DNA from 2 places in the Neobacillus sp. S1227 genome. Region 1 is predicted to be linked to the other one. Evidence: riboswitches for the same ligand, from Rfam matches in the RefSeq annotation. Region 1 holds a riboswitch; the other holds the start of a gene.
The links. Region 1 has a riboswitch for ZMP and ZTP ahead of ACZ5AE_RS27460 (bifunctional 5,10-methylenetetrahydrofolate dehydrogenase/5,10-methenyltetrahydrofolate cyclohydrolase). Riboswitches for the same ligand answer to the same signal wherever they lie in the genome.
Positions count from the first base shown of each region.

Region 2: another riboswitch for ZMP and ZTP. It lies ahead of ACZ5AE_RS28315 (phosphoglycerate dehydrogenase); the one in region 1 lies ahead of ACZ5AE_RS27460 (bifunctional 5,10-methylenetetrahydrofolate dehydrogenase/5,10-methenyltetrahydrofolate cyclohydrolase).

Region 1 covers NZ_AP038276.1:5,521,619-5,528,699, forward strand. Annotated here, with positions in the region: gene ACZ5AE_RS27445 (DEAD/DEAH box helicase) at 1-429, shown strand, start outside; gene ACZ5AE_RS27450 (GMC family oxidoreductase) at 1,016-2,698, opposite strand; gene ACZ5AE_RS27455 (Type 1 glutamine amidotransferase-like domain-containing protein) at 3,552-4,220, shown strand; ZMP/ZTP riboswitch at 4,414-4,498, shown strand; gene ACZ5AE_RS27460 (bifunctional 5,10-methylenetetrahydrofolate dehydrogenase/5,10-methenyltetrahydrofolate cyclohydrolase) at 4,551-5,390, shown strand; gene ACZ5AE_RS27465 (hypothetical protein) at 6,586-7,081, opposite strand, start outside.
Region 2 covers NZ_AP038276.1:5,706,922-5,714,002, forward strand. Annotated here, with positions in the region: gene ACZ5AE_RS28285 (NADPH-dependent FMN reductase) at 1-240, shown strand, start outside; gene ACZ5AE_RS28290 (ABC transporter ATP-binding protein) at 289-996, opposite strand; gene ACZ5AE_RS28295 (ABC transporter ATP-binding protein) at 989-1,759, opposite strand; gene ACZ5AE_RS28300 (branched-chain amino acid ABC transporter permease) at 1,743-2,702, opposite strand; gene ACZ5AE_RS28305 (branched-chain amino acid ABC transporter permease) at 2,707-3,591, opposite strand; gene ACZ5AE_RS28310 (ABC transporter substrate-binding protein) at 3,753-4,913, opposite strand; ZMP/ZTP riboswitch at 5,176-5,254, shown strand; gene ACZ5AE_RS28315 (phosphoglycerate dehydrogenase) at 5,304-6,503, shown strand.

The DNA of each region.
Region 1 (7,081 bases):
ATGGGCGAAATGATTCGGAGTGCGCTGAAGAAGAAATTTGGCATCGAGGTGCCATTCTTGAATGGAAGTGTGCCAAAGACGCAGCGTGATACGATGATTGAGCGGTTCCAGAACGGGGAGTTCCCTGTGTTCCTGCTGTCGTTAAAAGCGGGCGGAACCGGGTTGAACCTGACGGCGGCGAACCATGTCATCCACTACGACCGCTGGTGGAACCCTGCTGTCGAGAACCAAGCAACCGACCGGGCTTACCGTATCGGCCAATCACGCTTCGTGCATGTGCACAAACTCATCTGTACCGGCACGCTCGAGGAGAAAATCGACGCCATGCTGGAGAAAAAGCAATTTTTGAATGACCAGATTATCCAGAGTGAAAACTGGATTACTGAGCTTTCTACGGATGAATTGAGGGATTTGGTGCATCTAGGATAATGGTTCCAGGCAGCGCGCGTAGACATTTGTGCGCCTGGGGAGGACAGCGGCGATCGTGCTGCTGTCCTTTTTTAAACAGTAAGTTCTCATTTCATGATTAAAAATAATGAAGTTATTGTTATACCAATTTTTCCACCAAGATGGAAACACGCCGATATGGCTATGTATCAGGCTTAGAAGAAAGGGAAAAACACTTATCAATTATATGCTTATCAAATTACTGTAGCGTTTCTGTAATATGCGGAGACGCTTTTTCTTATTTAAGTGACGGGCCAGGTTTGTTGAAGAAGATAAACATGGATAAAAGGTGCATCACATTAACGTTTTTTTGCTGATAATGTGTATAACTGCCAGGTTAGTGGAAAAAGGTTCAAGAATTACGGAATAAAAAAACTCGCCAAACTATGGCGAGTTTTGCTTTTTTTAAATAGCTATAATAAAAAGAATGAGATTTTTGATAAAAATATAGAGAGAAGCAACTTAAAACGGAACTCTTTATTTCTAATAAACGACCTTTTTCATTATTAATAACAAATGGATTTCTTGTTATTTAGCTTATTCTTAAATTATGCTTGATTTCATTTACTCATTTTTGGTCCCGAATAAATTTAACAGCATTTAATCCAATCATTTGTGCCGGAATAGCAGTATTGCCATCAGGTAAAATGGGGGAAATAGAAAGATCGGCGACTTTCAGGTTCTTGGTACCAAAGACATTTAGATATCCATCTACAACGCCGTCACGAATACTTCTGCCCATCCTGCATTGACCTCCGAAGTGGAAGATATTGCGATATGAAGCCCTTACGTAACTTTCTAATTTTTTACGCTGTTCTTCTTTATTGCTTATCTCAAAGATCTTTTCAGGTGGGTAAACAATTTTGTAAATGCCTTCAGGGTCTAGTTCACGTGCTTTCTTCATAATGTTATAGCTCTCAATATACTGATCAACCATGAAATCTAAGTCATCCGGGTCTCCAAGCGGATTAAGGTCGATGGTAGGATAAGCTTCAGGATCGCTGTGTGCAGCCAATATAGTCCCTCTGCTTTTTGGATTTAGGTCAAAAAGTCCAATGCTCATAATATTGCTCTTCTTTTTAGGATCAAAACCCCAATTATTAGCAAGTACATCTTGAGTAGGGAGAAACGTTGGTGTTGAGGATCCATATATTTGTAGGCGGCGACCTCCACTTCTTCCGTCTCCTTTAAAAGCACCCAGTGGAAATGGATTGTCTGGATCTGCAGACATGAGGTCTAAAATTCGCTTGGTATTAACTTCCACTCCCATTCCGATTGTAAAATGGGCTTGAAAGTTGTGCCCTACATTGGGGCTGTTTATAACTGTTTCAATACCCGCTCTAGCCAGGTCATCTGGGTTCCCAATTCCAGAACGTTGTAAAATAACAGAGGAAAAATTACCTGCACTAATAATAATCCCCTTTTTAGCGTATGCTGTATTTGTTTTACCGTTTCTGACAAATTCAACACCCACGGCAACTTGAATTGTTCCATCTTGCTCTAATAGAATTTTATTCACTGTTGTTTTGGTGAAAATAACCAAATTCCTACTTCCAACTCCAACTTCATCTGGATGGAACTCATTTCCTGGTGTTACAATTTTTCTATTTAAATATCCTGTGGCAGTAGATGAGCGAACGAAGTGTCCATTCACTTCCTTATTTAAAAATTGTGATTTAAAAAATGTACAATCCCTTATGCCAGTATTGTAATCCTCAACTATGGGAATATCTAATACATCTGATGCTGCTTTTGCTAACGTTATGGTTAGCCCATCTTCGGGAATAGTTTGCTGTCTGACAAAAATGGGTCCGCTTCTTCCGCGTTCTTCGGGTTCTTGGGTTTCTCCTCTATATGTTTCATTTTTTATGAATAAAGAACTGACATTGTTATAACTCCATTGAGTTCCAACTAAGCGCGCCCACTCATCATAAAGTTCACTGCTTCCCCGTACTGCATACATGGCATTATGCTCAGAGCTTCCCCCAATAGTTCTGCCGCTTGATATTCTTAGCTGCTGATTCCCAATAGCTGGCTGTACATTTGTAAGCATATTAAAGGAATGCCTATTATCGGAAGCCAAAATCCCTGATACCGCACCAGAAGGACTGCTTAGCTCTTTAACCATATTTGTTCCTGGTTCAAGGACAATTACAGAGTTTGTTATGTCATCCGATAATTTTTTTGCAATTACTCCACCAGCAGTTCCAGCCCCGATTACAATATAATCAAAGGTATTCTTCGGAAACATTACATCATTCCTTTCAAAGTCCAAAAAGTCTGATTAAAAATCCTTATATAGTATGTATGACGAATATCTATGTTTGGGTGAATGCCCAGTTCATTTCCCTACCTCTGATTCCTTGACGTCTGTTGCCAATTTAATCTATAAATGGGCGGGCGAAATTTTTAATAATAAATAGTAACAAACTAATCAGTTTATTTTTATTGTATAAGGACTAGTTTGTGAAGGACTTCACTTAACAAACGGGGTGCGTTAGTTCAACAAGCTACAAAAAATGGATATTAAAAAACGGCTCAGTATGTGAACTGAACCGTTTTATGTTTTGGATGCAACAACAGATACAAAAAGCTGTACAAATTAGGCTACATTTTCAATTGCATTTTTGGACGGTTAGCCTCTTGTTTTGCTATTTCTGAAATTAATTAATGTATGTTTCAGCATTATAATTATGAATCGCTACTCTTAAGAAAAATGTATATAAGCTAATATTTATTGCACATTTCTAAAGTTATCCTTGCTTCACTAACGGGGCAGGTTAATATAAAAAGGATTCTTGATTGAAAGTGAAGAATATTAAATAAAATCATCTGAAATTTTTAGAGGATAAGTTTAAAAATAATATCAATCTGGTTGAGGCGAAAATTGTTTATAAGATTTCCGCACACAGAAAAAAGGTTACCGTTGAGAATATGGAAAAATAGGTTAAAATGCAGTTGGTACACCATTATGATCATTTCGCATTTAGCTGCTGACCAAAAAGGTTTAGGCAGTGTGCTATCGGGTATATGTTTACTTAAAAGTTCTTGCCTTTCAGAATACACTAAAAAATAGTAGCTTGTAACGACAAGGAGTTGAGATTATGAAATTACTACTTACATCTGCAGGCATCAATAACAAAAGCATACGTGACGCGCTGGTTGACATGCTGGACAAGCCAATCGCCGAATCCAACGCTCTGTGCATCCCCACAGCGATGTACGGACACCCCTGGGTCGGCCCCGGCGTCAAAGCCTGGGAGTTCATCAGCGGGAAAGAAGAAAATCCCATGGTCGACCTGGGCTGGAAGTCCGTCGGCGTGTTGGAGCTCACAGCACTGCCAAGCATCGACAAAGACCGCTGGGTGCCGCTGGTCCGGGAGACGGACGTCCTGTTGGTTTCGGGCGGCGACGCCCTCTACCTGTGCCATTGGATGCGGCAATCCGGGCTGGCAGACCTCTTGCCGTCGCTGCACGCAGTCTATGTGGGAATGAGTGCTGGGAGCATGGTGATGGCACCTAACATCGGGGACTTCTTCGTTGGCTGGACTCCACCCAACGGTGGTGATGAAACGCTGGGACTTGTCGATTTTGCCATATTCCCGCATTTGGATCACGAGATGCTGCCGTATAACACAATGGTTAATGCAGAGAGATGGGCAGCCGGAATGCAGGGGTTGGCGTATGCAATTGATGATCAAACCGCCATCAAAGTGATCGACGGAGAGGTCGAAGTTGTCACCGAAGGGCATTGGAAACTGTTTTCGCACTGATATTACTCCGCCGCTAAACATATCAAAAAACTTAAGCGAGATTCTTGTGATGAAAATATGATTTCACTTGACTGGGTCTTCTATTACCCTTTAACAGATTACTAAATCACTAGGACATTTCCAAATGAATATTTTGGGTCTTATATCCATTGACATTCAATCCCTATATGTTATCTTTTACTTATAACAACGAAATGGACACAGTTACTGACGACAAATGTGGAAATGACCACAAGGAAGCTGTGTTTTATATATGTCGGGTCGTCTGGGCAGAGATAAGGATTATCATCCTTATCTCTTTTTTATTACATTTTTTCAGGAGGGCTTGTTATGGAAAAAATCATTTTGGATGGAAATGTAGTTGCGGCAGAAATTAAGGAAGGCTTGAAAGCTCGAATTGAAGTTTTAAAAAATAATGGTATTACACCATGCCTCGCAACGATTTTAGTTGGTGATAATCCCGCTTCAGAAACCTATGTAAGAATGAAAGGAAATGCTTGCAAAAGACTGGGCATGGAGTCCATTCGCGTGCAATTACCCGAAGAAACACGGACATTAGAGCTGATCGAAAAAATTAAAGAGTTAAATAACGATCCCGCTGTTCATGGCATTCTTTTGCAGCATCCGGTTCCGTCGCATATTGATGAACGTGCCGCGTTTGAAGCCATTGATATTCGCAAAGATGTAGACGGTGTCACAAGTGCAGGGTTTGGACAGACGGCATTAGGGTTTGGAGAATATCCCTCCTGTACTCCCGCTGCCATTATGAAAATGTTAGAATTCTACCAGATTCCAATTGAGGGTAAACATGCGGTGGTAGTGGGCAGGAGCCCTATCTTAGGAAAACCTGTTTCCGCGCTGCTTCTTAATGCCAATGCGACCGTTACGACATGCCATTCAAAAACAGCCAATTTACCTGAAATCTTAAAGCAGGCGGATATTGTTGTTGCGGCGGTTGGCCGGCCTAAATTTATTCAGGGAAGCTGGTTAAAGCAGGGTTCAGTTGTATTAGACGCAGGTTATAACAAAGGCAATGTTGGGGATATTGATTATGACACATGTTTCGAAGCGGCAAGTGCCATCACTCCTGTTCCTGGCGGGATCGGACCTATCACCATTGCGACCTTGTTGAAACATACAGTTGATTCTGCAGAAAAAATGTCGATTTAAGACACCATATGTTTAAACTGTAAATTAACAATATACATGATACGTAAAAACGCTCAGACTTTCTGAGCGTTTTTTGGCGAAGTGGTAAGCTTTAACACCCATTAGCAAAATTTCAGATATTTCCCGGGAATTTGTTGAAATTTGAAGAATAATGAATCCGACTATTCGAAACAAAGGAATATCTTTGTGATATCGTCTAGGGGCATGTCTATATCGGGTGCCGCTATAAAGCCCCGATTTCGGATTGATAATGATACGGGGATTGCTGTTTTTTTAAATCGCATACACAAGATTTTGGCTTTCCTTTCAAACAGCTATATTTCATCCATACTCCTTTTTTTACTTGCTTAGTAGAGAAAACCTGTTTATTCGATGGATATCATGTCGCATATCGGACCCCTACCTTATTAAAGTATGAAGGTATTAAATATAATTGTACCTATATCGCCCGGCGATACGAAACAAGAATAAGAACCGATAGATCCTTACGCATTACTGTTCATTAAGTATTTTGAGGAAGATGTAACAATTTCGGATTGAAAAAGATACGGGGAATGCCTTTTTATTTAATCACATACACATTTAGCTCAAAGATTTGGTCATCCTCTCGAACAGCTAGTGTTGCATCCATACTCATTTTTCACTTGTTTGATAGAGAAAAACTGTTTATTCGATAGTGATCAATACGCATATCGGACCCCTATCTTATTAAATTATAAAGGGCCTAAATCTGATTTGTTCCTGTATCGCCCAGCGATACGAAACAAGAATAAGTGCCGATAGATCCTTACGCATACTGTTCATTAACTATTTTGAGGAAGATGTAGCAATTTCGGATTGAAAAGAATACGGGGTTTGCCTTTTTATTAAATCGTATACACATTTAGATCAAAGTTTTGGTCATCCTTTTAAATAGCTAATGTTTCATCCATACTCTTTTTTCACTTGCTTGTAGAGAAAACCTGTTTATTCGATGGATATCATGTCGCATATTGGACCCTTATATTATTAAATTATGAAGGTCCTAAATTTAATTATTCGTGTATCGCCCCGCGATACGAAACAAGAATAAGATCAGATACATCCTTACGCTTTAATCGTTCATTAAGTATTTTAAGGAAGATGTATCACATGCACCTTCATCAAAAATTTGCTTTCACATAACACTGTTAAATAAAAAACTTAAATAGTCACCTTATTTTTGGAATATGAAAAAAAGCCTCTCCAATATCCCTTTAGGTTTTTGAATCGCTTCCTCTAAACGTTTATTAAAATCATTTTGTGAATGCCATTCTTTTTTCTGTTCATCACGCATATTTTGTATTTCTATTTGTAAGAATTCGTTCATTTGTTTTTCTTGTTGAAGTAATGTTTCATAATCGGTCCTTTGTTGTTCCGCTAATTTTTCAATTTTAACTTGAGTTTTTTGCGCCGAATTTGCAATATTAGAACTTATACTATGATGATCTTGTTGTAACCGAGAAACCGCCGTTTTAAGTTGTGACATATCGTTTGTCAGTTGAACGTTCATTTCACGTGTGGCTGCGAGTTCATTGACTAAAAACCTTAATACCTCTTTTAATTGATTGGGGTCTTCGGGTAAATTTTCATATGTATCGGATACCGCTATTTGTGTTTCATTGAATCGCTCTAATCTTTCTTTTTGTTGATATACAAGTTCTTTAGCTGTA
Region 2 (7,081 bases), 190 kb from region 1:
AACAAAGCAGCAGGTATCGTAAGCTATGGTTCTACAGGCGGCGCTCGTGCGGCCGAGCATTTACGCGGCATTATGGGCGAGTTAATGATCGCTGACGTTCGCGTTCATCCAACATTATCCTTGTTCACTGATTTTGAAAATGGATCTGTTTTCAAACCACAAGCATTACACCTTGATAACGTAAATGCTATGCTTGATCAAGTAAACTCTTGGAGCGGTGCTTTAAAAACTATCCGATAAGAAAAAGGAGATTGCCTAATAACGGCGATCTCCCTTTTTTATACATCATCAGGTTCTTTTCCCCAGATACGCCTCAACAATTCGCGGATCCTCTAACAATTCCTTTGCCTTTCCGTGAATAATGACTTTCCCGGTTTCCAAGACATATCCGTAATCAGCAATTTTCAAGGCCTGCTTGGCGTTTTGTTCAACCACTAGCACCGTTGTGCCGGCATCTTTGATTTCCTTGATAATTTTAAAGATTTCCGCCACAATCAGCGGGGCAAGTCCCATTGAAGGCTCATCCAGCAATAATAATTTAGGTCGTGCCAGCAAGGCTCGGGCGATGGCAAGCATTTGCTGCTGGCCCCCCGAAAGCGTACCGCCAAGCTGGGTCCTTCTTTCACCTAAGATAGGGAAACGGTTCATTACGTTTTCAATATCTTTGCCAATCTCTTTATCGTTTCGCTGATAAGCTCCCATTTCAAGGTTTTCCATGACGGTCATGCCCGATAGAATGGCCCTGCCTTCTGGAACTAATGAAATTCCCTTTTTAACAAGCTGATCAGGTCTTAGTCCTGTTACATTTTCTCCCAAAAACTCAATGCTCCCGGTCTTTGGCTTAATTAACCCGGCAATTGTTTTCATTGTCGTTGTTTTGCCGGCTCCGTTCGCCCCAAGGATGGTTACAATTTTCCCCTGCTCAACTTCAAGGCTGACTCCCTTGAGGGCCTGAATTTTCCCGTAAAATGTTTCAATTCCTGTTACTTTAAGCACTTTCATCTTCCTCCTTACCGAGGTAGGCTTCAATAACAGCTTGATTGTTTTGAATTTCCTCTGGTGTGCCTTCAGCAAGCTTTTTCCCGAAATTTAAAACGACGATTCTGTCACAGAGCTTCATCACAAGCGGCATATCATGTTCAATCAATAGGACGGTTATGCCTTGTGCTTGAACTTTTTTAATTAAATCATACAGCTCTTCGGTTTCCGTTTCGTTCATGCCTGCTGCAGGCTCATCCAATAATAAAAGCTTCGGATCGCTGGCCAATGCCCTGGCGATTTCAAGTCTTCTTTGCTGCCCGTATGCCAGGTTCTCCGCGACCGCGTCAGCATATTCAGATAGGCCAACTAATTCCAGCAGCCTAAGCGCGGTTTCACGCAGCCTGTTTTCTTCTGTCCGCTGAGACTTTGTCCTTAGCACACCGCTAAAGACGCCGGACCTGCTGCGGGAATGTCCGCCCACCAAGACATTTTCCAAAACCGTCATTTGCGAGAAAAGACGAATGTTTTGGAAGGTCCGGCAAATTCCCTTATTGGTGATCTTATGCGGTTTAATGCCGGTAATTGTTTCATCCAGAAATGTAATCTCACCCGAAGTTGGTGGGAACATATTCGTAATCATATTAAACATGGTTGTTTTTCCTGCTCCGTTAGGGCCAATGAGTCCATAGATTTCTCCCCCTTTAATGGAAAAAGAAACATCGGTTAACGCGGCAATACCGCCAAAATTTTTCGTGATGTTGTTAATTTTTAGAACCATGTTTACCCCTCCTCTTTGACAGCTGAAGCTTCTGTAAAAGGGGAACATCAATAATTCCCTGTGGACGGAACGCCATCATTAAAATCAAAATGGCACCGTAAATCATATAGCGGTATTCGCTGATAAATCGTAATACCTCTGGCATCAGGGTCATGAAGGTGGCACCGAAAATTGAGCCCCAAATCACTTCGCTTCCCCCGAATACCGCGAAAATCAAGATTTCAACGGCACGGTGGTAAGAGAAGTCTGCCGGGCTGATATAGCCCATGACATGTGCAAATAAAGCGCCTGCAAAGCCTGAAAAAAGTGCCCCTTGAACAAAAGATAAAACTTTGTAATAGGTGATATTAATCCCCATTGCCTCTGCCGCTTTTTCATCCATTTTAATGGCTGCAAAAGCCCGGCCGACACGAGACTTATTTTGTCTAATAATAAACCAGATAACAAAAATATTAATGATGACTAAAATGATTAGCACCAATAAATAAACGTATTGATTATTTTTCAAACCAATGTCCATCGGATTAAAACCGGCATCTCTTGAAAATTTAAGCAGTTCCCTGCCGATTTGCGGAATACCAGATAGACCGACAGCACCTTTAGTAAGGGATTCCCAATTGATAAGGAACACGCGAATAACTTCACCGAAGCCAAGCGTAGCAATGGCCAGATAAACCCCCGTTAACCGGAGTGATGGAATACCAATTAGAATGCCGATGATTCCTGCAACGACGGCACCGGCAATGACACCAACGACAATCGGCACATCGTAATTAATTGTCAATAACGCAGACGTATAGGCTCCAATCCCCATAAACCCGGCGTTCCCTAGAGAGAGTTGTCCGGAGGAAAGGGTCACATAAATGCTCAAGCCCAGAATAATATTAATCATAATAAACGAAGCAACTTGAAGGTAATACGGATTTAAAAAGTCTCCAAGCATATCATCACGGCCTTCCCTCTGATGTCTTTTGGCCGAAAAGTCCCTGCGGCCTGATTAAAAGAATCACGATGATTGCGATGAAGGCAATAGCATCCCGATATCCTGAATCTCCATAAGCGACAATGAGCGTTTCGGCTAAACCAAGAATCAACCCCCCGGCCATAGCGCCCTTCACATTACCCATCCCGCCAAGGATGATAATAGCAAGTCCCTTTAACCCCATTGATAATCCCATTTGCGGGTTGACTGAGTTGAACGCCATTCCGACCAGAATTCCGGCGATCCCTCCCATTGCAGAAGCAATTACAACCGTCAAAGTGATAATTCGCTTCGTATTTACCCCTAGAATGCTTGCTGTTTCTAAATTCTCAGCCGTTGAACGAAGAGCTTTTCCCGCTTTTGTTTTTGATAGCCAATAGGAAAGGCCTAGCATTAAAACGACGGAGATGACAAAAATAACAATTTGTACGACATAAATCGTAATGGAGCCAATTTGGAAATGAATTTCTGCAAAAGCATTTTTAAAAGGATGATTTCCTGCTCCAAATAAATGATGCGATAAATTTTCTAATAATATTGATACGCCAATCGTGCTTATTAATGGAGCAAGATGGGAAACGCCTTGTTTCCCGCGCAGCGGGCGCAGTGCAAGGTTTTCCATCAAGAAGCCTAAAATGGCTGTAACAATGATAGCTGCAATAAACGCCAGCCAAATCGGCCAGCCCAGAGTATCCGTTACAATTACTCCAATAAAAGCGCCAAACATAAAGATTTCACCGTGCGCCATATTAATGATGCCTAGAACCCCAAAAACAAGTGTAAATCCAAGGGCAACGATGGCATAGATGCTTCCTAGTGTGATTCCGTTAATTAGCTGTTCTAATAGCAAAACATCTCACCCTCTAACTCCAAATTTTTAAAAACCAATAGTAATGAAAGCTCCCCGCCGGAAGGCTAAAAAGCCCGGAGCGGAGAGCAGTTGTTCGAAGTGTTCAATTAAAAACCCTGATTGTTCTTCCTGGGCCCCTTCAAAATTAAAGAAGGAATCGCTTATTCAAAGATTTGGAATTTGCCATCTTTGATGATAAGAACAGTTGGATCCATCACTACGTCTCCATCCTTATCAAAGGAGAATTTACCAAGAATTCCTGGGAAGTCCTTAATTTCTGCAAGAGCATCACGCAATGCATCACGGTCTGCTTCACCCGCATTTTTCAGAGCCTCAGCCATGATGTATAGTGCATCGTAAGCCTGCGCAGCAAACTGGTCTGGTGTCTTTCCATATTCAGTTTCATATTTTTTCACGAAATCTTGAACCTTTGGATCATCTTTTTCAGCAAACCAAGGAGTTGCCACAATCAGTCCATCGGCAGCTTGGCCAGCGATTTGAATAACCTGTGGAGAGTTAAATCCGTTTCCGCCGACAAATGGTACATCAATGCCCATTTTACGAGCCTGGTCCATGATTACAGCACCTTCATTGTAAAGGGCTGAACATAGGATTAGGTCTGGCTGAAGCCCTTTGATTTTTGTTAATTGCGCATTATAGTCAGCTTGGCCCTTTTGGAAAGTCTCAGTTGTTACGACATCAAGCTTCATCTTCTCCGCAGTCTTTTTCATCGTGTCATAACCGGATTTTGTGAATACGTCGTCATTACCGTAAAGAATTGCAACTTTCTTCACTTTATATTTATCGACTGCTTTTTTCACAGAGGCAGGAATAGCTAGTGCTTCAGGCAGCGAGTTTCTGAATACATAGTCGCCAATTTGCGGGATTCCATCAGCAGTTGTAGATGTACCCATAATAGGAATACCGTTTAAATCTGCTTCAGGGCCGACAACATTCATTTCGGTACTTAAAGTAGGTCCCAATAGTGCTACAATATTATCGTCACTCATTAACTTTTGAGCTGCAGATAAAGCCTGTTCCTGCTTACCTGCTGAGTCTTCAACAACAAGGTCGATTTTGACATCACCTTTTGCATTAATTTCTTTCTTCGCTAAATTAAAACCATTTGTAATAGCTTCGCCGTATGCTGCTCCAGGTCCAGTTAGATAGGAAACAACACCGATTTTTGCTTCCACTGCCTTGCCGCTTTCTTTAGAGTCGCCCTCTTTTCCAGAAGTTTCTGAATTTTTACCACATGCTGTTAAAACAACAAGTAAAAGAACAGTAAATAGCAAAAACGACTTATTAAGGATTTTTCTCATGTCCTTCTTTCCCCCTATTTTCGACAAAATTAGTTATATATATCTATTAAATACTAATATTATTTCAATGTAAAGAATTTATAGTGAATTTTTAGAATCTTATTTTTATTTAAAAAATAATAAAACGCTTACATCCCTTTAACTCTAGTAATTTACTTTTTTTTAAAATAATTTGAATATTATTAATACAATTATTCATATTTATAGAGTTTGTTTAGGGTAGAAAATTATGAAAATTTGTGATATGATGAAATCAGTTTAAAAGGCCGTGTGTAACTGGCGAGACGCGGATAACCGCGAGGGAGCACACGGTGTCGAAGCCGTTCGCCTGGGCAGAGGTAAGGGAAATATTTCCCTTGCCTCTTTCTGCTTATAAAAGGAGGAAGAAAAATGAGCACGATCGCTTTAGAAAAAGTGAACACCATCAAAACCCTGAATAATATCGCGGAAAGAGGGCTAAACGTATTCAATAAGAACGGCTTTCTGGTTGACAACGGCAGTGAAAATCCTGATGCCATCCTTGTTCGCAGCTTTAATATGCACGCGGTAGAATTCGGAGAAAATTTAAAGGCTATCGCAAGGGCAGGAGCAGGTGTCAACAATATTCCGGTCGATAAATGTACAGAGCAAGGTATTGTTGTATTCAATACCCCTGGGGCAAATGCCAACGCTGTAAAAGAAATGGTCCTAACCTCATTAATAGCTTCATCCCGAAACCTTTTTGCTGGTGTAGCTTGGACTAAGTCGCTAGATGGTGAAGGTGAACAAATTCCAAAGCTTGTGGAAGCAGGCAAAAAGCAATTTGTTGGAAAAGAAATTAAAGGGAAAACATTGGGTGTCATTGGATTAGGAGCGATAGGTGCACTAGTGGCAAATGATGCGCTTGATTTAGATATGGATGTTATCGGATTTGATCCATTTATCTCTGTCGATACTGCATGGAAGCTATCTCGCAATGTGCAGAGGGCAATGACGATTGAACAGTTATTTGCGGAATCTGATTATATAACTGTACACGTACCGTTAACCGATGACACAAGAGGAATGTTTAACCAAGCAACCTTCAGCATCATGAAGCCTGGTGTTCATATTCTAAATTTCTCCCGTGGTGAGCTTGTCAATGAAACAGACATGGCTGCCGCTCTTGAAGGCGGAAAAGTTGGGAAGTATATTACTGATTTCCCAAATGAAAATGTGCTCAAAATGAAAAATACAGTACCGATTCCGCACTTAGGCGCCTCCACAAAAGAATCAGAGGAAAATTGCGCGATCATGGCAGCTCGTCAAGTGAAGGAATTTTTAGAAACAGGAAACATCAAAAACTCAGTGAATTTCCCAAATACCTGCCTCCCTTATACTGGTAAACTGCGCGTGGCAGCATTCCATCAGAATGTTCCAAATATGGTTGGACAGATTACATCTGCAATATCCAGCTATGATTTAAACATTGCTGATATGGTCAACAGAAGCCGCGGGGGTTATGCGTATACAATTATTGACATTGATAATAGAGTAAACGGCGATGTTATTCCAGGTTTAGAGGAAAAAGTAAAACAAATCTCTGGAATGGTGACAGCTCGGATTATTTAATTAGGAAATTAAGTTAATATGAAAAAGAGGGTGTCCCAAAAGTATAACTTTTAGGGACACCCTCTTTTTCTATTATGTCTTTGAAAATGGTCTGTTGATTTCCGCTCCAGGCGGCTTCGCTTTCCGCGGGGTGGGCGGTGAGCCTCCTCGGCGTAAACGCCTGCGGGGTCTCACCTGTCCCACTACTCCCGCAGGAGTCTTCGCCGCCTTCCGCTCCAATCAACAGTGTGAAAAAATAAGAAAATCATTCCATTTGGTATAATGAAGTTACCACACAAACACAATACCGGAAAGGAATGACTTTCTTATGTACATAAATTATACCACGACAGGCCAATTGGTTCTACCAATGGATATTGAGGTCCGAATCCCCGAACATCATCTATGGCCAATTGTAGATTTGGCTGTTGAAAAGATGAATCCAACTATCCTTAGCTCCTTTCATCCAGGGGGTTACCCTCGTTTCGAACACAAAAATTCCGCAACACTGACCAAAAATAAATAAAAAACTGACTCAAAAGGGTCGTCATTCAACGACCTTTTGAGTCAGCCTCATTTCTTTTACTCAATTTGAATCT